Regions from separate parts of the Congregibacter sp. genome, predicted to be linked through region 1. Evidence: predicted binding sites of a transcription regulator. Region 1 holds the regulator's gene; each other region holds the start of a gene.
The links. The regulator sigma-54, encoded in region 1, starts transcription at its own class of promoters, with help from an activator protein. The targets are predictions, from matches to a motif close to TGGCACANNNNTTGCNNT.

Region 1 (6,694 bases):
GGTGTCCGTGTTCATGAGGCCACCCGCGGTGTCCTCATCGTGGACCATTACCTGTTCAAGACGCGATCTGTCCTGCTCGTCCATCTCGTCCAGAACTTGCTGGGTGAAAGCTTCAGGTAGCTGCTGAAGAATATCTGCGACGTCATCGTCGTCCAGCTCTTCGGTAATCTGCGCAACCTGGTCTGGACCCATGGTCTGAAGAAAATCGAGCATGAGCTCTTCGCCAAGCTCGTTAAGTACCTCGGCCTCCTGCGACCCCTCCAGAAGCTGCCAGAGCACATGTCGAAAACGGGGTGGGGATGACTCGAGAATATGCGCGACTTCACCGGGCTCCATGACCCGGATAAGGCGGCGTACATCGACCAGAGTGCCGCTCTCAAGAGCTCGGGAAACGCTATCCCTTGAGCGTTCTTGGTCTTCTTGAAGCGTATTCATTCGCCTTCGCCAAAGTAGTCATTGACGAGCTCGTGAATGGCTTCGCTGGCCTCCTTTTCATCGTTCCCCTCGGCCCTGAGCATCAAGGTGCTCCCCTGACCTGCAGCGAGCATCATCACCGACATAATGCTTTTGCCATCAACCCACTGATCGTCTTTGCCGACTTCAATCTTGCTGCCAAAGCGACTCGCACAGCTTACAAACTTGGATGCGGCACGGGCATGCAAACCAAGTTTGTTGATGATGTTGAGTTCGCTTTCGATCACATCGCCACCTACTGAAGCTCTCGGTGGCGGAGCTGAAGCTGGGTGAGCTGGCCTTGAAAATGCGTGTAGAGGCGATAGGCCATGTACACGGAGCGGTGTTGTCCGCCGGTGCACCCCAGTGCAACGGTAAGGTAGCTTCGACTGCTCTTCTGATAGGCGGGCACCCAGCGCTCGATAAAGCCGGCGATATCATCAAAAAGTTGTTGAGTAATCTCATGGTCTTCGAGGTACTCAATGACTTCCTGATCGACACCGGTTTTCAGTCGCAGCTCCGGAGACCAGTGAGGATTTGGCAGCAGGCGTAGGTCAAAGATAAGGTCAGCATCGCCGGGTACGCCGCGCTTAAAGCCAAAGGACTGAAAGAGAATAGCCATGTCTTCAGCTTCTGAGCCTACGAGTCTCTGGCGGATAGCGTCGCGCAACTCGTAGATGGTCATGGTGCGGGTGTCCAGAGTCACCGTCGCCTGAGCCGCTAAAGGCTCCAAAAGTTCACTTTCGTAACGAATCGCTTCGGCCAGAGGCAGGCTCTCACTGGTTAGTGGGTGGCGCCGGCGAGTCTCGCTGAACCGTTTAATCAGCGTGGCTTCATCAGCGTCCAGGTACAGGATTCGGTGTTGTACCTCCGCGGGAAGTGACTGTAGGGTTGCGCTGAAGTCCTGCAGATCACGAAAAGCATTACGCGCGTCGATGCATACGGCTATGCCACGGAAGTGTTCGGGCAGGCCCGGGCCCGTATCACGGACTAATGCGGGGAGCAGGGATGCGGGAAGATTATCAATAGCGTAGTAGCCCTCATCCTCAAGCTGATGAAGGGCGGTGCTCTTGCCGGAACCGGAGCGGCCACTGATGATAATCAGGTCCACTAAGGTGTGCCCGCGGTCCAGTTGGTGGTGACATCGAACAAGGCTTCGTTGCTCCTGCAGTTTCTCAGGGCTTCACAAAACGCCGGTTGCGAAAAGAGTCGAGCAAGATCCGCCAGCAGGTTCAGATGCTCCTGGGTGGCTTCACTGGGGACTACCAGTGCAAACAGCAAATCCACATCCTCATCATCTGGCGCATCGAAGTCTGCACTGCTGGATAGAGTAAGCAGCACGCCGCAGGGAGACTCGCAGTCCTTGAGACGACAATGGGGTATCGCTATGCCGTTCCCCAGAGCGGTACTGCCAAGCTTTTCCCGCGCGAGCATGCCCGACACCAGCTCGTCCGGATGAAATTCGTCTCTATCGCTGCCAAGAACATCGGCAACTAACTCAAAGAGACGTTTTTTTCCGCCCCCGGGTACCTGGCAAAGACAACGCGCGGGCGTCAGCAAAGCGCTGACGCTGTTGGCGGCGTGGGTTGTTTCCTGACTCATGTTTCCTATCGCTTGCATTACCGACTTCAGTGACTCAATGGGCTCGGTGTTTTTCCTTGTGCTTGATCAACTGACGATCAAGCTTGTCCACCAGGGCGTCGATAGCTGCATACATATCCTCGGAGTCAGCCGCGGCAAAAAGGTCTTTTCCGGCGATATGCACGGTGGCTTCTGCCTTCTGTACCATTTTTTCTACGATGAGGGTCACCTCAGACTTGCTAATTTGACTGTAGTGTCGCTGTAAACGCTCGAACTTTGCCTCTACATACTCCCGCAGGGCGTCGGTGACTTCGACGTGGTGTCCGCTGATTACAATTTGCATGCGCTTCTCCTTGTTTTTAGTGTTAGCTACGTCCTTGTCAATCGGTTCTGGTGTCTAAGAGCTTAGATAGCTGGCTTGTTTAAACCAGCCGCTTGCGCTCGTTAGACGGCGGGATGGTGAGGCTATCCCGATACTTCGCAATTGTTCGTCGGGCCACCTGAATACCCTGATCTTCCAAGAGATCCGCCAGTTTGCTGTCGGACAGGGGTTTGCGGGGATTCTCGGCGGCAACAAGTTTCCTGATCAAGGCGCGAATAGCCGTGGATGAGCAGGCGCCTCCGCTGGTGGTGGCTACATGGCTCGAGAAAAAGTACTTCAGCTCGAATATTCCCCGGGGCGTGTGCATATATTTTCGTGTTGTGACACGAGAAATGGTCGATTCATGCATTTCAACGGCCTCCGCAATGTCATGGAGCACCAGCGGTTTCATCGCCTCCTCTCCGTATTCGAGGAAGTTGCGCTGGCGCCTGACTATCTCTGTAGACACCTTCAACATGGTTTCGTTGCGACTCTGGAGACTTTTTAGGAACCACTTGGCTTCCTGGAGGTTGTCCCGCAGGTAACTGTTATCGGCGCTATTGTCCGCGCGTTTGATCATTCCCGCGTAATGGTCATTGATGCGCAGGCGCGGTGATGTATCGGGATTTAGTTCCACCACCCAGCGTCCCTCTTTGCGGCTTACAAAAACGTCGGGCACGATGTATTCGGTATCGTCGTCGCCAAATTGTTTTCCGGGCAGTGGATCAAGGGACTGAACCAGTTTGAGAGCGCCGCGAAGATCATCCTCGGACAGCTTCATGCGGCGCATGATCTGCGCGTAGTCACCGCTGCTGAGTTGATTGATGTGGCGGTTAATCAGAATTCTTGCCTGATCAAGCCAGGGAGTGTCGCGGTCCAACTGCTTGAGCTGAAGTTGCAGGCACTCCTGCAAATCTCTGGCGAACACGCCTACGGGCTCAAACTGCTGGAGGGCGTGCAATACCGCAGTGATCTCCTCGCTCTCTATTTCCAGCTCGGGTGGAAACAGCTCGAGCATTTCTTCAAGACTGCTGTTTAAGCGCCCGTTGGCGTCGGTGGCATCGATGATAGCCAGGGCGACGATGCGGTCACTATCCGACATGCGCGTCAGGTTCAGCTGCCAGCGCAAATGATCCTGCAGGCTTTCACTGCTGCGATTGCGGCTATCAAAGTCAAAGTCTTCGCCGCCACCCCCGTCTGATGGGGGTGGAGCACTGGACGGTAAAATATCTTCCCATTGGGTATCTACCGGGAGGTCTTCAGGCATTGCTGGTTCAAAGTCGCCGTCGGCCGAGGCCTCGTCAACGTTGGCGCTGCGCTCGGGGTTGTCCAGCGGACCTTCCTGATTGCCTGCATCGTCGTCATTGGGCTGATCTGGCGTGCCGCCCTGGTCTTCTTCGACCTCGAGCATGGGGTTTTCTTGCAGCGCCTGCTCAATTTCCTGCTGCAGATCCAGCGTGCTGAGCTGCAAAAGGCGTATAGCCTGTTGCAGCTGCGGCGTCATCGTCAGCTGTTGCCCAAGCTTGAGGTGTAATCCCTGCTTCATCGCGCGGTTATTCCAAGCTGTTGCGCTGCGCACTCGCGATCTTATGCCGCTAAATTCCTGCGCTGTTTTAACGCGCTATCGCCTTTGTCGGGCGGGCGCGTCTCCCCAAGTCGCGGAGCAATACAATGTCGCCCCACACCCTCAGTGTAGGCGGGTGATTGGGGTCACGCAACGCCTTGGCGCGCTTATTGCATTGTGTTAGTCAGAGGGATGATGGGAAAGGGCGCCGCGAGTAGGGGCGTTGGCAGGAGCGTCCCCAAGAGAATGCCCAAGAGCAAGACGTTGCTTACAGGCGGAAGTTTTCTCCAAGATAGGTCTTGCGAACCTTGGCATTGTCCAATACTTCCTCCGGACTGCCCTGGGCGATGATATGACCTTCGCCTACGATATACGCCGTTTCACAGATATCCAGCGTTTCTCGCACGTTGTGATCTGTGATGAGGACGCCGATGCCTCGGGTTTGCAGGTGTCGAATAATATTCTTGATATCACCCACGGATATGGGGTCAACACCGGCAAAGGGCTCGTCGAGCAAAATGAACTTTGGCTCCATGGCCAGAGCGCGAGCAATTTCCACCCGCCGTCGCTCACCGCCCGAAAGGGCCTGTCCCAGGCTTTCTTTCAGATGCCCAACGTTGAACTCCTCGAGGAGTTCATCCCTGCGTTGATGGCGCTGAGTGCGGCTTAGATCTTTGCGGGTTTCAAGAATGGCCAACAGGTTATCTCCGACGGTCATACGTCGAAAAATCGACGCTTCCTGCGGCAGATAGCCGATTCCTCGTCGGGCACGCTCGTGCATGGGCAGCGCGGTGATACTCTGGCTATCGATGAGTATGTCTCCAGCATCGGAGGCGACGATCCCGACGATCATGTAAAAGCAGGTGGTTTTCCCCGCACCGTTGGGACCAAGAAGGCCTACCACCTGTGCACTTTCTACCTCGAGACTAACGTCTCGTACGACGGATCTGCCACGGTAAGCTTTAGCGAGACTACGTGCGGTCAGGGTCGCCATCGACGCCTCTCTGACTGTCTGTTGCCGGCGGGTTGCCGGGCAGGGTGGGGGCGTTGGCTTTGGTGGATGCCTCTTCCTCAGCGTCATCGTTGGTCTCGGCCTCTATGACTGCCGCCGGAATAATGACTTGCACACGGCCGCCCGCGTCTTCCGCGGCGGCGTCAGCGCGGACCCGCTGTTCTGCCATGAAATAGTCGATGGACTCTCCGCTCACAACGGCCCCATCTTGCTCGATCACCGCAGATTCCCGCAGTTGTACCCACTCCCGAGACTTCTGGTAAACAATGCGACCTGCGCTGGCGGTGACAAAACCTTTATCGATCTCGGGTTGCTGTCGCAGAGTCGCCGGTTCGCCCACAGCAATGATCCGATCAGCGGCCTCCAGATCGTGAAAAATCGTGATTTTGTCAGCCTCTATGTGCAGGCTGCCCTGCTGCATGATGACGTCGCCCGTATAAACGGTGAAACCCGCGCGCTCATCGCGCACGGCCTTGGCCGCAGTAATTTCTATGGACTGTAAGCGATCGTCCGGGAGTGCTGAGGCAAAGTGGGTCGCGAAAAGCGCTGCTACGACGCCGCATAGACCAAGCCCCCTAAGGCATGCGTGACCTAATCTAGTTCTGCGGGACATAGACCGTCCTAACATCCCCGCTAAGCGTTGCAATCTGGCGGCTGAGATTGACATAAATTTGATCGGCGACTGTTTCATTGTCAGCCTGCCAGATACGAACGCTGGACGTGCTGCGGGCCGCCTGCTTGGGGATGTTGATAATCATGCTCTCGGTGAAGAATTGCACATTCTCGGTGTCGTATTGCAGTCTCACTTCTTCACTTAGCAGCAGTACATCCGTCTTCTCTCGAAGGAGTCCAGTGCGCGCGCTCGCAAACCAGACGCCGTCGTCCGTGTAGTTGTGACGCTCGGGTTCGTCGAGCTCAACTATGCCCTCGCCGGAGAACCGTCTCAAGGTGTCTGCACTCATACTGCCGCGCATAACACCGCTTTCGTCGAACTCATTCACCGACACGCTTCTTGCATAACTGTCAGCTATGCGGCCGCTTACTGCGGGGGTAGTGCTCTGCACAATGAGTCTCGGTGTGGAGTCCAGCATGGAATACACGAGTAAAAGTGCAGACAACAGTAGAGGGATCGAAAGACGTTTTCTAACTCCGCGGCGACTCTTTTTCCCGGTGTCGTTTTGGCTCACTTGAATGTGGCTTCCAGCGCATCGAGTTGGCCACGGCTGTGGAGCAGAGTTTCGCAGGCTTCACGAACTGCGCCGTCTCCACCATGCCGGCTGGATCGCCAGTCGGCAGCTGCAAGCAGCGGGGAGCTGGCGTCGGCGACGGTCATACCGATACCCGCAGCTCGTACCGCGGCGAGGTCCGGTAAATCATCACCCATGTAAGCGCACTCTTTCAGTGAGAGTTTCCGGAGTTCGCACAGTTCCTGCAATGCACTCAACTTGTCCTCACGCCCCTGGATAATGGTTTCTATTCCCAGCTCTCTTGCTCGGCGATCAACGATGTTTGACCGCCGGCCGGTGATGATAGCTACTTCGACACCCGCGCCTTGTATAAGTTTGATGCCCAGGCCATCTTTGATGTTGAAGGACTTTAATTCCTCGCCATCGTTGCCATAGGTAATCCGCCCGTCAGTCAGGACGCCATCCACATCCAGGGCCAGCAGTTTGATGTCTCTAGCGGTGTCCGGATTCATGCGATGCCCGCCTCCAGCAGGGCG
Region 2 (6,694 bases), on a different contig from region 1:
GTACGCTCCTGCTCGTAGAAAGACAGGGCAAAGTACAGTGAGTCATCCAGGAAGCTACCCTTGATACCGATTTCCTGCAGCGTGGACGTGTCCGTCCAGTTGCCGTTGGCCACGTTACCAGTTTGCAGCTCAGCACCCTGACCCGCGATCACTGTGCCCTGCTCGGACAGCGTGATGTAGGGCACCAGACCGAAGTCTGTGGTCCAGCTGGCACTCACCGACCATGAAGTCAGGGACTCGCTATCGTCTGCCTCAAGCACGCCAACAAAGCCCGAGTCGTAGAGCAACTTGCTTGGATCAGAAGACGCATCGCCTTCGATCCAGTCCTGACGCAGTCCGAGAGTTACGGCAAAGCCGTTGTCCCAGGTGAAATCACCTAACAGCGCCAAGCCCAGGTCGAGATAATCGCCCTGATAAAACTCGGTGTAGTCGTCGTCGATGCGTGTCGCAAGGAGTCGAGCATCCAGAGATGCGTCGCGCTCTGATGAGGGGATGCTCAAGTCACGACGATCGAAGTACTCGTTGATGTAATCATCGCCATGCTCAAAGTCCGTATAACGAATGGACGGCGAGAACTGCAGCGAGGAAGTGAGGCTACCGGTTTGCAGCTGATAGGCAAAAATGAGTTTGTCTTCGATAACGAAAGAGTCGTGGTACTGAGAAAAGCCATAGGCGTTTTCGTTGAGGTTCTCGTATGACTCGTAGAACAACTGGTTCTTGATTTCCAAGCCGCTGTCCGCGGTGTACACGAAATCGAGATAGGCAGTGAATACTTCGTTTTCGAGGGTATCGTCCGGTGCCACGACAACATTGCTTTCATCGAGGGTCGTGGTGCCGACATTTTCAAGAGCAATGATGGGGTCCAGCTGGTCGCCCGTCACAAACGATGGGTCAAAGAAGAATGGGTTGATAGCAAAGTTGTTACAGGAATCGGCAGTTCCTGCGGGGTCTCCGCAGTACTCCTGGTGAGAGATTAATCCATCACCGTCAGCGTCTAAAGGCTGCGCAGTACCTGTAATGTAGGTGCCATTATCAATAAGGTCTTGAGTAAGACGGTTCCAGCCAGCAACCTGATTACCTTCATAGTCGTGATACATACCACCAAACTGCATAACCAGCTTGTCAGAAAGGTCGACGTCAAAGGACGCCTGCAGAATAGTCTGCTCTGTCGCGGTATTGTCGTAGAAGCTATCGGAGTCTTCAAACTCACCGTAGAGGTAGTAACCCATGTTCTCGGAAATAGGGCCGCCCACTTCTGCCGTAACGACCTGACGGCTCCAGCTACCCGTCTCTACAGAGACTGCACCCTCGGTATCGGTGAGGTAGTCACCAGAGCCGGCACGCGCCGATTTAGGGTTGAAGTTAAGGTAACCACCGATCTTGGCCGGACCGTAGATGGGTGATGCTGGTCCGCGAACGATATCGATACGATCAGATGCACCGATGGGCGTGGGGTAGTTGCCCGGGTTGTCCAAACGGCGTACGCCGCGGAAGTAGGTCTCGCCCGGTGTGCCGCGAACGTCAAGGGAACCCGCTACACCGAAGAATGACTGGGTAAACGTACCCGGTGCAAAGGCCACGAGTTCGTCGATATCGGTAATGTTGAATCGATCCATCTGCTCAAAACTGATGGTCGATGCGGAGCGTGGTGTTTCCAGCAGGGATTTGCCAAAACCGAAAACTTCCACATCCTCACCGGGTAAGCTTCGCAGCGATCCGGTAACGACGACTTCTTCCATCTCCAGCACTGCATCTTCCTGTGCCTGTGCCAAAGGCACGGACGCGAGAATTGCGGCGATGGAGGCTGCCAGGGGCAGACGACGGGTGGTGAATTGCTTCATGACCTCTCCTCAAAATGCATGATGCTGTCTCGCGGCATGGGCGACGAGACACGACTTTTTTTACTACTTCAGCACTGCTCCTAGGAGTAGTGCACGATTGATGCCAACCCTACGGCCATTGAGTACAAAAAAAATCATTATATTTATCAGGAGCTTATGTCGAATACCGGCGGCCACAAAAGAGCCTTGGAGCCTGTAAAACGCGCATAAACCCAGTCGAAAGGGTGGTTGTGCACTGAGATGGTGCGCCCGAGCTTGCAAGGCGTCAATTGTTGAATCCGCGGATTATTACCGATCCGGCGCTGACTCTCTGCTCAGGGCCTCAATATAGTCCTGATGCTGAGGGTAGTTTTCAAGCATTTGCGAGGTGATACCGAGCGTCATATCCCGATAATCAAAGCCTGGACTCACGGCTTCGCTGATCAGGCCATAACCCTCTGTGCCAGCCGTCAGACGGGAAGCTTTCCAGATACCGCCGGGTACCGTTAACTGCAGTTGATGTCCCTCACGCGGATCCGAGCCCATGATCACGGTCTCCAGTTCGCCATCGGGATGAATCAAGATGTACTCGATGGGGTCACCGAGATGAAAATAATGAACGATATCCGAGCGATTGCGGTGGAAGTGGCCAACAGGCCCTTCGGCGGTCAGCAGATAGTAGATGGACGTCATGCTAAAGCGCTCGCCAGATTCGCTGGAGATTCGAGACTGCCCTGTAGCCTCGTAGGTTCGGCGATAAAAACCGCCCTCGACGTGTCCCTCGAGGCCAAGGTTGTCAATGAGCTCTTTGGCACTGATGGCATCTTCCCTAGCCATGGGTGTCGCACTGGAAAGCCCGGTAAGCGTTGCGATGAGAATCGCCAACTGGGTTTTGCCACCGCAGATCGCGCGGCTTAAACGGCAGAGCGTCGCAAACGCAGGGTTCATTACTCGCTGTCCTCACACTGACTCGGGATGATAGTGCTCATGCCAGTGACGTGCGATATCTACACGTCGACATAGCCAGGCATCATCATGCTCTTGAACATAATCCAGAAACCGCTGCAGCGCGAGGAATCGTCCGGGACGTCCTGCGAGCCGGCAGTGCAAACCAATGTTCATGAGTTTTGGCTGTTCACTGCCCTCGGCATAGAGCACCTCAAAGCTATCACGGAGGTAGTTGAAAAACTGCTCACCGTCGGCAAAGCCCTGAGCGCTGGCAAAGCGCATATCGTTTGTGTCCAGCGTATAGGGGATCACCAGATGGGCGCCTTTTGGGGCGTCGACCCAATAGGGCAGGTCGTCAGCGTAGGAATCTGAGTCGTATAAAACCCCGTCGTGTTCCAACAACAGCGACCGGGTATTCGGACTGTCACGACCGGTATACCAGCCCAGAGGGCGCTCACCGGTAAGCTCTGTGTGCCATTCAATCGCGCGGTGCATATGTTCACGCTCCACGTCCAGGGGGGTTTCCTGATAGCTGATCCAGCGCAGTCCATGGCAGGCTATTTCCCATTCGGCGTCCTGCATAGCGGCCACGGCTTCCGGGTTTCGGGCCAGTGCCATAGTCACGCCAAAGACCGTCACCGGCACCCCACGGCTGGCGAACAGGCGGTGAAGCCTCCAGAATCCCGCGCGGCTGCCGTACTCGTAGAGAGACTCCATGCTCATGTGGCGATCAGCAAAAGCGCTGGGGCTGGACATTTCTGAGAGGAAGACTTCAGATGCGGGGTCGCCGTGGAGTACGGAGTTTTCTCCCCCTTCTTCGTAGTTGACGACGAATTGGACTGCGATGCGCTTGCCACCGGGCAAGGTGAACTTTGGCGGGTGTTGGCCGTAACCGCGCATGTCCCGGGGGTAGGGCGAGATGGATTCCACAAGCGACTTCCAATTCGGATTGATCCTTAAGAATGCATGGGCGGCGCGAGCGCGGCAAGAGCAGAGAGCGCAATAACGGTCGAGGTGACGGTTTTTCTGGCTGTGCACCGGTTTGGCGCATGAAGCGCGTCATATTAGTGCGTCATGGAGGGCGCATAGGCCAAAGTGCTATGTGAATTTCGTAGAGTCGCTGTTTAAGAACCGTTGAGTGCGAATCCGATGTTGTTCACCTCAGCAGAACCAAGTGGCATTGAACTTGCGTTGCCACCAGACTCAAACTGTCGGATTATGCCCAGCCTTACCGGGCAAAGAGATTTTGGTCACTATGTGGATCACCCTTTTGATGAGCTTGCGAATAGCACGCGGCACTGCCGTGGAGCGCCCGCGCAGCATCGGTCTTTTCCTTCTGCTTTTTTCATCGCTGCTTATCGGTAGCGGATCTGCTCGCGCGGACCTGCCTGCGCCTTCTGACGACGTGGCTGCATGGTTTGAAACCTTCAAGCGCGAAGCGAGCGACGAGGAGCTTTATCGTTTTCTCTACGCCATGCCCAAGGGCGGCGATCTACACAATCACCTGTCGGGATCCATACGCTCCGAATGGTTTTACGATCTGGCTCTTGCTCAGAGCGACCGAGGCTATCGCTATTACACTCGGGTAAAAATCAACAACTGTCGATCCTTCGGCGAAAACGCCTTCGTTGAAAATCCTTATCTGATGCTCTTCGTCAATGTGCAAGAAAGCAACTATCAAAGGCTCAGTGCCTGCGAGAAAGAGGAATATCTGCCTCTAAATGAATTGAACCTCGAGGAGAAAGAAGCCTGGTTGGATAGTTTGAGGTTGGATAAGGCCCACGAGGGTCGGGACGAGTTTTTTCAGACCCATTGGCAACGTATGGGTGATCTGTATCTCAATCCCTATCTTGCGGCAGATGCGCTGGTACTGAATATGCAGAAGTTCGGCGCCGAGGGTCTGATGTACCTGGAGAGCATGATCGGCGTTCTCGGATTTATCGATTCGAACGGCGAGGAGATATCTCCCGATGATGTTGCCAACATATACCGTACACGCTTGCGCGACGCCGATGCGCTGGCAACGGGGGTCGAGGTGCGTCTGCAAGTGGCTATTCTGCGTTTCCTGCCCGCAGCGGACGAGGCCTTACGCTATCTCTATGACTTCGTGAGCCGCCACAATGATTTGTTTGTTGCCGTCAATATGGTGGGACGGGAAGACAACGATAAGGGCTATCCTCTGCGGTTTTTGGAAACCTTGCGGGATCTTCGTCGCACTAATCACAAGGTGCGTTTATCGATTCATGCGGGGGAGGTCGAAGAGCCCAACAGTCACGTGCGCGATACTATGCTCTTGGGTGCAGATCGTATAGGTCACGGCATCAACCTCATTAGTGACCCCGACACCATGCGTCTGATGCGCAATGGTGCCTATCTCGTAGAAATAAACCTCGTCTCCAATCTGCTCCTACAATATGTCGGTGACTATAGTGAGCATCCCTTTCCGGAGTACCTGCGCACGGATATTCCCGTCGCGCTGTCCACCGACGATCGGGGAATGTGGGATAGCAACCTCAGCGATGAGTTCTTTGTGGCGGTGAAGGAATTTAACCTTAGCTGGGACGAATTGCTTTTACTTAGTCGTAACTCTATTGCCTACGGGTTTTTGCCCGAGGCCACAAAGGCGCAGTTGCTAGAGCGCTATGAAACCCGCATAGGGGACTTTGCGCGGCAGATTGCAGCACGGCCCAAAGCTGCATTGTCTTCGAGTGCCCAGAGCTATGGTTTTATCTGCGACCGCTATCAGCTCTGCGAGTGGTAGAGTCACATCCCATTAGATTTGTTTACGCGATAACTGAGAGGACCACCATGCGAAAGAAGCTCGCTCTGCTCTGTCTGCCACTGCTGAGTTTGTTGCTCAGCGCCTGTGGGGGCGAGGCCCCGACGGCAACCGTCGCTACTGCCGATGCGACGCCGGCCCCCATACCGGTCAAAGTAGTGGTGGTGACTATGTTCGAAATCGGTGAAGACAGCGGTGACCAGGCCGCCGAGTTTCAGCTCTGGAATGAGCGTCGAAACCTAGATCAGGTGTTTGAGTTCGGTGCTCATCACGACCTGCATTTTGACAGCGAAAACGGTGTTTTGGTGATGGTCACGGGCATCGGGACCGCTAAATCCACAGCGTCAGTGATGATGCTTGGGATGGATCCCCGTTTTGATTTGAGTAAAGCCTACTGGCTGGTGGCGGGGATTGCGGGTATCGATCCCGAAGATGCGTCGATAGGCAGCGCGGCGTGGGCGGATTATCTGGTAGACGGAGATCTTGCTCATGAAATCGATCCCCGGGAAATGCCTGCAGACTGGAAGTATGGCTATATTGCGCGTTACACGAGCGAGCCCTTTGATGAAGACAAGCCCGAGCCAACCGGAGAAATGTTCCAGACGAATTCGGAACTCACTGAGTGGGCCTATCAGTTAACTAAAGATATCGAGTTACCGGACTTTGAGTCTCTGGACGAAACACGGCAGCTGTATACCGAACACCCCAATGCCCAACGAGCCCCCTTTGTTCTAAAGGGCGATCACTTGGCGGCCATGACTTTTTGGCACGGCAGCATAATGAACGATTGGGCCAATGACTGGGTGGATTACTGGAGTGACGGCAAAGGCAACTTTGTCACCTCTGCCATGGAAGATACGGGCACCATGCAGTCCCTCACCTGGCTTACGAATGCCGGCCGGGCGGACCGCGATCGGATGATGGTTCTTCGCACGGGAAGCAACTACACAATGCCGCCGCCGGGTGTTGATGCTGCGACCAATCTGCTCTCGGAGAATGAAGGTTATGCAGGTCTTGATGCGTCTTTAGAATCTGCCTATATCGTCGGCTCAAAAGTGATTGATACCTTGGTTGCTGGATGGGATGTTTATCGGGATCGAACGCCTACAGCTGAGGATATCGCGACACCCTAGGGTCTTGTCCGAGG
Region 3 (6,694 bases), on a different contig from region 1:
CGGATATCGCTTATCACCACGTCCGGCTGGTCGTCCTCCAGGCGCTGGAGCATTGATTCCGCATCTGCGAAACACTCGCGGGCGATATCCGCCTGGGACAGGGCCTTTTCGAGGACCCAGCGTATGGATTGGTCGTCGTCGACGATCCATACCGAGCGGGAATTTTGCATGTTAATTGTCCATAGGTAGATAGATGGTGAAACAGGTTTCCCCGGGGCGGCTTTCGCAAGTTAACAAGCCTCCATGGCGGCTAACGATAGATTGGGATATGGAGAGGCCCAGACCGGTTCCCTCGGGCCGCCCGCTTACCATGGGGATAAACAGTGTTTCGCTCAGTTCTTGAGGGATGCCCGGACCGTTATCGATGATGTCTACTTGACACACAAGGCGATGACGCTTCTCGCCAATGGTGAACTGCCGCTGCGAGCGACTGCGAAGCGTCAGAGCACACTGGGGTTGATTCTCTGTTGCCTGAAGTGCGTTTCCGACGATGTTCAGCAAGGCCTGTATCAGCAGGCCGCGGTCACCGTTGATCGCGGGGAGGCTGGGGTCGTAATCGCGCTGAATGGCCATTCGCTCGCCCGCTTCGACCACTGCCAGCTGTAACACGTGCTCCAGAACTTCGTGCACATTTAACGACGTTAAAGCAGGTTGCTTGTTGGGACCGAGGAGGCGGTCAACCAAGTCTCTCAGTCTGTCTGCTTCCTGGATGATGATGCCCGTGTATTCCTGGAGTGAGCCTTCGGGCAGCTCGCGCTCCAGTAGCTGAGCAGCGCCGCGAATGCCGCCTAAAGGGTTCTTGATCTCGTGAGCAAGACCGCGAACTACAGCCTGTGTTGTTTCCTGGGCACTCACGATATTTTCTTCGCGGCTGATGCGCAGGAGACGATCCACGGGTTGCAGCTCAATGAGATAGGCCAGGTTTGCAATCTCGCGCATGGGGGAGACGACGATATCGGCGAAAATGGGTTTGCCGTCGCCAGTGTCCAGAGGGAGGCCTCGCCGCACGATAGCGCGACCTTCTTCTGCCGCCTGGTCTAGCGTCGCCCGCCACGGCACATCGGGGGTTTCGAGTTCGCAGATCATGATTCCGAGAATGCGCGCCTCAGACAACTGGAGCAATGATTCGGCGGCGGGGTTTATCAGGCGCACACGATAGTCGGCATCCAATCCGATGATGCCGCTATTGATGCTATCGATGATGTCTTGTTGCAGCATTTGAAGCTGTTACGCGACCAAGTTGGACCACAGTGCTTAATAATGAAGCAAAAATGGAGCCATGTCCGTGCTTTTGTCGAGTCGCGCTTCGGAGTTAGGGATTTAGAGCTTTTTAAGTAAGTAAGTACACACTTACTGATTGTTTGTGCGCGATGAATAAGCGGTTAAAGCCGAGCAGGCGACCCTAATTGAACATATGCACCAATACGGTGCAAGAGAAGGCTATTGATGAACTAGCGGCCAATACCTGGTCGCAGGACGTAGATACGCACGCTCTCGGAGGTGGCAACGATCTTTCCCTGGGACGTAGTGCGCCGCACCATCAGGTCGTGGGGGCCGCGCAGAGCGCCTTCGACGAACCAGCTTCCTGAAGACTGCGCCTGGCCCTGCTCTACTCCATCTATGAGGAGTACGAGTCCTTCACCGCGACCTAAAGCGGGGCTTGCGGAGGCGCTGACAGTAAAGTTGCCCGGACCCATGGCAATGGTACTTTCGTTGGCTGGCGAGACAATTGTCACTGCAGTCTCGACCTCCGGCTCAGATTCTGACCTCGCTGTTGAGCTTGCTGGCTGGCGGGATTCTACCGGAGCGGCGGTGTTGATTTCATTGAGCTCAACTTTCTCAACAGTCTTGTCAGTGCTGTTTCCCATAGTCGGAGGGGTATCGGTGAATACCACTCCATTCTCGCTATCGATCACTTTGTACACCTGGCCCCAGCCGTAGCTTGCGGGAGCCACCAGGGTCAGGGTCATGGCAACAAGAATGGCTTTTCTGTAACGGATCATGGCAGCTCTCCATAGAGTCTGAGCTTACCGTAGCAGATCAATGGGCAAAAAAAAGCCCGCTCAATGAGCGGGCTCCTGTGCTGCTGCCCTTGGGCAGATCAGACTGAGTAGTACATATCAAACTCAACAGGGTGAGTTGTCATGTCGAGTGTCTCAACTTCTTCAGACTTAAGGGCGATGTAACCGTCGATCATATCGTCGGTGAATACGCCGCCCGCCGTGAGGAACTCACGATCGGCGTCCAGCGCTTCCAGTGCCATGGTGAGGCTGGATGCAACGGTTGGGATCGCGAGTGCTTCTTCAGCAGGTAGGTCATAGAGGTCCTTGTCCGCAGCATCGCCAGGGTGAATCTTGTTCTGAATGCCGTCCAAGCCAGCCATGAGCATTGCTGCGAATGACAGGTATGGGTTTGCCGTTGGATCCGGGAAGCGAACCTCTACGCGCTTGCCTTTGGGGCTCGGCTCGTAGGGAATACGAATAGACGCAGAGCGGTTACGCGCTGAGTAGGCCAGCATTACAGGTGCTTCGAAGCCAGGAACCAGTCGCTTGTAGCTGTTGGTAGAGGCATTAGTGAACGCGTTCAGGGCGCGGGCGTGCTTGATGATACCGCCGATGTAATACAGCGCGGTCTCAGACAGGCCAGCGTATCCGTCGCCGGCAAAAACGTTCTCGCCGTCTTTGCTGATGGACTGGTGTACGTGCATGCCGGAACCGTTGTCACCGACCAAAGGCTTCGGCATAAAGGTTGCGGTCTTGCCGTAGGCATGGGCTACGTTGTGCACGCAGTACTTGAGAATCTGTACTTCGTCAGCCTTCTCGATCAGGGTGTTGAACTTTACGCCGATCTCACACTGGCCCGCGGTACCCACTTCGTGGTGGTGAACCTCGATAGGAAGTCCCATCTGCTCCATGGCAGCACACATCGCTGCACGGATGTCGTGCAGTGAATCGACCGGAGGCACCGGGAAGTAGCCGCCTTTAACGCCCGGGCGGTGACCAATGTTGCCATCGTCAAAGCTGTGGTTCGATGCCCAGGCAGCTTCTTCTGAATTGATAGAGTAGCCGGCACCCGACATGTCCGCATGCCACTTAACGTCGTCGAAGACGAAGAATTCGGGCTCGGGACCAAAGTAAGCGGTATCGCCAATGCCTGTAGACTTGAGGTATTCCTCAGCGCGATGTGCAACAGAGCGGGGGTCACGCTCGTAGCCTTGCATGGTCATAGGCTCAACAATGTCGCAACGTAAGATAACGGTTGTATCGTCGGTAAAGGGGTCCAGCACGCTGCTGTTATCGTCGGGCATGAGGATCATGTCTGACTCATTAATGCCTTTCCAGCCGGCGATGGAGGAGCCATCAAACATCTTGCCGCCGTCAAAAAAGTCTTCGTCGACTTCGCTGGACGGGATAGAGACGTGCTGCTCCTTGCCGCGGGTATCTGTGAAGCGCAGGTCTACCCAACCGGCTTCGCTTTCTTTAATCAGGTTCAGAGTCTTCTCTGACATTATGGGTCCTCCAGTTGGGAAAGTTGGTGCTAATCACGCCGGGAAAATACCTCCCGGGGACATGCACCTTAACAGTAAAAGTGCGTTAGGAAACAGCAAGACCTGTGCCACGACGGTGCCTTTTACAAACGATTGATAACTAAAAGGTTTTACGCAGTGGTGAGCGCTCCCTGTGACGAAATGCGGCCTTTTGGTGCTGATACGCACCAATTTAGCGCAATTATTGAATAAGACTCTCGCAGTGTGTGCATTGTGCCGCCTCGCGCCGCTGTGCAGGCTCGCAATCCGCCGCTATAATCGCGGCCTTTTTTAACCCCCAACCCTTTTAAAGAGCTGCCGGATAACGCTGACTGCGCCGGGGCCGGACTATCGCTGTGATCGAAAAGCTTCGCAACATCGCCATTATTGCCCACGTAGACCATGGCAAGACCACCCTGGTCGACTGCCTCCTTCGGCAGTCCGGAACCCTCGATCGTCGCAATGCGGACGCCGAGCGCATCATGGACTCCAACGACCAGGAGCGAGAGCGTGGCATTACCATCCTGGCGAAGAACACGGCCATTACCTACGGCGACCACCGCATCAACATCGTGGACACCCCGGGCCACGCCGATTTTGGTGGCGAAGTGGAGCGAGTGCTTTCCATGGTCGACTCTGTGCTCTTGCTGGTCGACGCGGTTGATGGCCCCATGCCCCAGACGCGCTTCGTAACCTCCAAAGCTTTTGCGCAGGGACTGCAACCCATCGTGGTGATTAACAAGGTTGACCGGCCCGGTGCTCGGCCTGACTGGGTGGTAGATCAGGTGTTCGATCTTTTTGATGCCCTTGGCGCTAGTGAAGAGCAGCTGGATTTCCCGATCATCTATGCATCGGCTCTAGAGGGTATTTCGGGGTTGGATCACGAGGACATGGCGACCGATATGACGCCATTGTTCGAAACTATTCTTGAGCACGTGCCTGCTCCCGACGTTGATGTCGATGGACCGCTGCAGCTGCAAGTGAGTGCTTTGGATTACAACAGTTATGTCGGCGTGATCGGGGTGGGTCGTATTACCCGGGGCGTGTTGCGACCCAATACCCAGGTGGCGGTGATTGATCGCGAAGGCGGACGGCGTAACGGTCGTGTCCTGAAGGTCATGGGCTACATGGGCCTTGAGCGTATTGATACCAATGAAGCCTCTGCTGGCGATATCGTCTGCGTGACGGGTATCGAAGAACTGAATATTTCTGACACGCTTTGTGATCCCGCGAACCCCGATGCTCTGCCTCCTTTGAGCGTTGACGAGCCCACGGTGAGCATGACCTTTCAGGTCAATGATTCGCCTTTTGCGGGCAAGGAAGGAAAGTACGTTACCTCCAGAAATATTGCAGAGCGCCTCGAAAGGGAGTTGATTCACAACGTAGCCCTGCGCGTTGAGCCCGGTGATAGCCCCGACAAGTTCAAGGTGTCGGGTCGCGGAGAGCTGCACCTTTCTGTACTTATCGAGACTATGCGTCGCGAAGGCTTTGAACTGGGCGTGTCCCGTCCGGAAGTTATCCGTAAGGAAGTTGATGGCGTGATCCATGAGCCCTTCGAGGAGTTGGTCATCGATTGCGAGGACCAGCATCAGGGCGCGCTGATGGAAGAGCTGGGTGCCCGTCGCGCTGAGCTTAAGAACATGAGCCCTGATGGAAAAGGCTGGACCCGACTGGAGTTCATCGTGCCGGCCCGTGGACTTATTGGTTTTCGATCGCTGTTTCTGACGCTGACATCGGGCAGCGGCACGCTCACGCATATTTTCGATCACTACGGGCCGGTGAAAGACGCGCCGATCAGTCATCGAAACAATGGTGTGCTCGTTTCTATGGTCAAGGGAAAGACTCTCGCTTACGGCCTCTTTAATCTGCAGGATCGTGGGCGTTTGTTTGTTGATCCGAATATCGAGGTATACGAAGGACAGATCATCGGATTGCACAGTCGTGGCAATGATCTGACGGTTAATCCTACCAAGGCCAAACAGCTTACCAACGTGCGTGCGTCGGGTACGGACGAGGCCTTGGTCATGACGCCTCCCACACGACATACCCTCGAGCAGGCCCTGGAGTTTATCGAGGACGATGAACTGGTTGAGGTAACGCCGGAGAGCATCCGCCTGCGTAAGAAGCTCCTGCTGGAGCACGAACGTAAGCGCGCCGCGCGAAGCTAGCCCCCGTGCGCGCCTTGCTGCAGCGCGTGCAGAGCGCGTCGGTATCCATCGATGATGAGGTGGTGGGAAGCATTGATGCTGGCCTGCTGGTCTTCCTGGGTCTGGAGCCGGGGGATAGCAAAGCCCTGGGCGAGAAGCTTCTCGAGCGTGCGCTGAGTTATCGGGTCTTTGCCGATGATCAGGGTCGCATGAACCGCAGTCTTCGCGATGTGTCCGGTGGTCTGCTACTGATATCGCAATTCACACTGGCGGCTGATACGACGCGAGGCTTGCGCCCAGGGTTCTCTACTGCGATGCCGCCGGTCGAAGCAGAGCCTTTGTTCCAGAAGCTGTATAGCCATCTACAGAGTGTTTACCCATCAGTGGCCGGAGGGCGCTTTGGCGCCGATATGCAGGTAAGCCTGATTAACGACGGTCCGGTGACTTTTTTGTTGAGTGCGTCTTAAGCCTGAGCGTGTTCCTGCAAGATTTTAGGTCTGACCGGTACTCGGGTGTTGCATGTGGATGTGCGGGATACCGTCTTCCAAATAGGGCTCAGAGCACACCACAAAACCCAGGGATTCATAGAATCGTTGAAGTTGGGCCTGGGCACCGATGAGAATGGGGCTTTCGGGCCAGCTGGCGAGATTAAAATTGACACCTCTGCGCACCAACTCTCTGCCCAGATCTTTCCCTCGTTGTGAGGGGTCTACGATGATTCTGCCCATGGAACTCACCTCCTCGTAGGGAGTGCCCGGAGGCAGGCAGCGTTGATAGGCCAGCAGTCGACCGGCTTCGCGGTAAGACCAATGCCACGCTGCGCTATCCAGGCCATCGGGGTCCAGATACACGCAATCCTGCTCAACTACAAAGACTGCCGAGCGAAGCTGCAGTATGTCGTAGACATCGCTGCCGGAGAGGGCGGAGAAGGGCTGGCAGGACCAGCCGGATTCATCGAGCATCCTGTTTGCCTGATAGTAAAAGAGGTGAACATGCTAGCGAGTTGCCTGGAATCTCGCTA

Region 2: ACTG39_RS03145 (adenosine deaminase family protein) is a predicted target of sigma-54. The motif match lies at 3,944-3,961, and genes of this name have one in related genera.
Region 3: glnA (glutamate--ammonia ligase) is a predicted target of sigma-54. The motif match lies at 3,601-3,618, and genes of this name have one in related genera.

Annotation. Positions count from the first base shown of each region.
Region 1 covers NZ_CBFIIF010000002.1:44,327-51,020, reverse strand. The annotation lists gene mgtE (magnesium transporter) at 1-435, opposite strand, end outside; gene ACTG39_RS01390 (HPr family phosphocarrier protein) at 432-701, opposite strand; gene rapZ (RNase adapter RapZ) at 710-1,564, opposite strand; gene ACTG39_RS01380 (PTS sugar transporter subunit IIA) at 1,564-2,055, opposite strand; gene hpf (ribosome hibernation-promoting factor, HPF/YfiA family) at 2,090-2,377, opposite strand; gene ACTG39_RS01370 (RNA polymerase factor sigma-54) at 2,457-3,941, opposite strand; gene lptB (LPS export ABC transporter ATP-binding protein) at 4,228-4,953, opposite strand; gene lptA (lipopolysaccharide transport periplasmic protein LptA) at 4,931-5,584, opposite strand; gene lptC (LPS export ABC transporter periplasmic protein LptC) at 5,568-6,158, opposite strand; gene ACTG39_RS01350 (KdsC family phosphatase) at 6,155-6,670, opposite strand; gene ACTG39_RS01345 (KpsF/GutQ family sugar-phosphate isomerase) at 6,667-6,694, opposite strand, start outside.
Region 2 covers NZ_CBFIIF010000004.1:119,134-125,827, forward strand. The annotation lists gene ACTG39_RS03130 (TonB-dependent siderophore receptor) at 1-1,841, opposite strand, end outside; gene ACTG39_RS03135 (cupin domain-containing protein) at 2,130-2,768, opposite strand; gene puuE (allantoinase PuuE) at 2,781-3,698, opposite strand; gene ACTG39_RS03145 (adenosine deaminase family protein) at 4,042-5,529, shown strand; gene ACTG39_RS03150 (purine nucleoside permease) at 5,577-6,680, shown strand.
Region 3 covers NZ_CBFIIF010000006.1:97,613-104,306, reverse strand. The annotation lists gene ntrC (nitrogen regulation protein NR(I)) at 1-170, opposite strand, end outside; gene glnL (nitrogen regulation protein NR(II)) at 172-1,218, opposite strand; gene ACTG39_RS04305 (hypothetical protein) at 1,452-2,003, opposite strand; gene glnA (glutamate--ammonia ligase) at 2,102-3,508, opposite strand; gene typA (translational GTPase TypA) at 3,883-5,694, shown strand; gene dtd (D-aminoacyl-tRNA deacylase) at 5,700-6,140, shown strand; gene ACTG39_RS04285 (GNAT family N-acetyltransferase) at 6,165-6,635, opposite strand.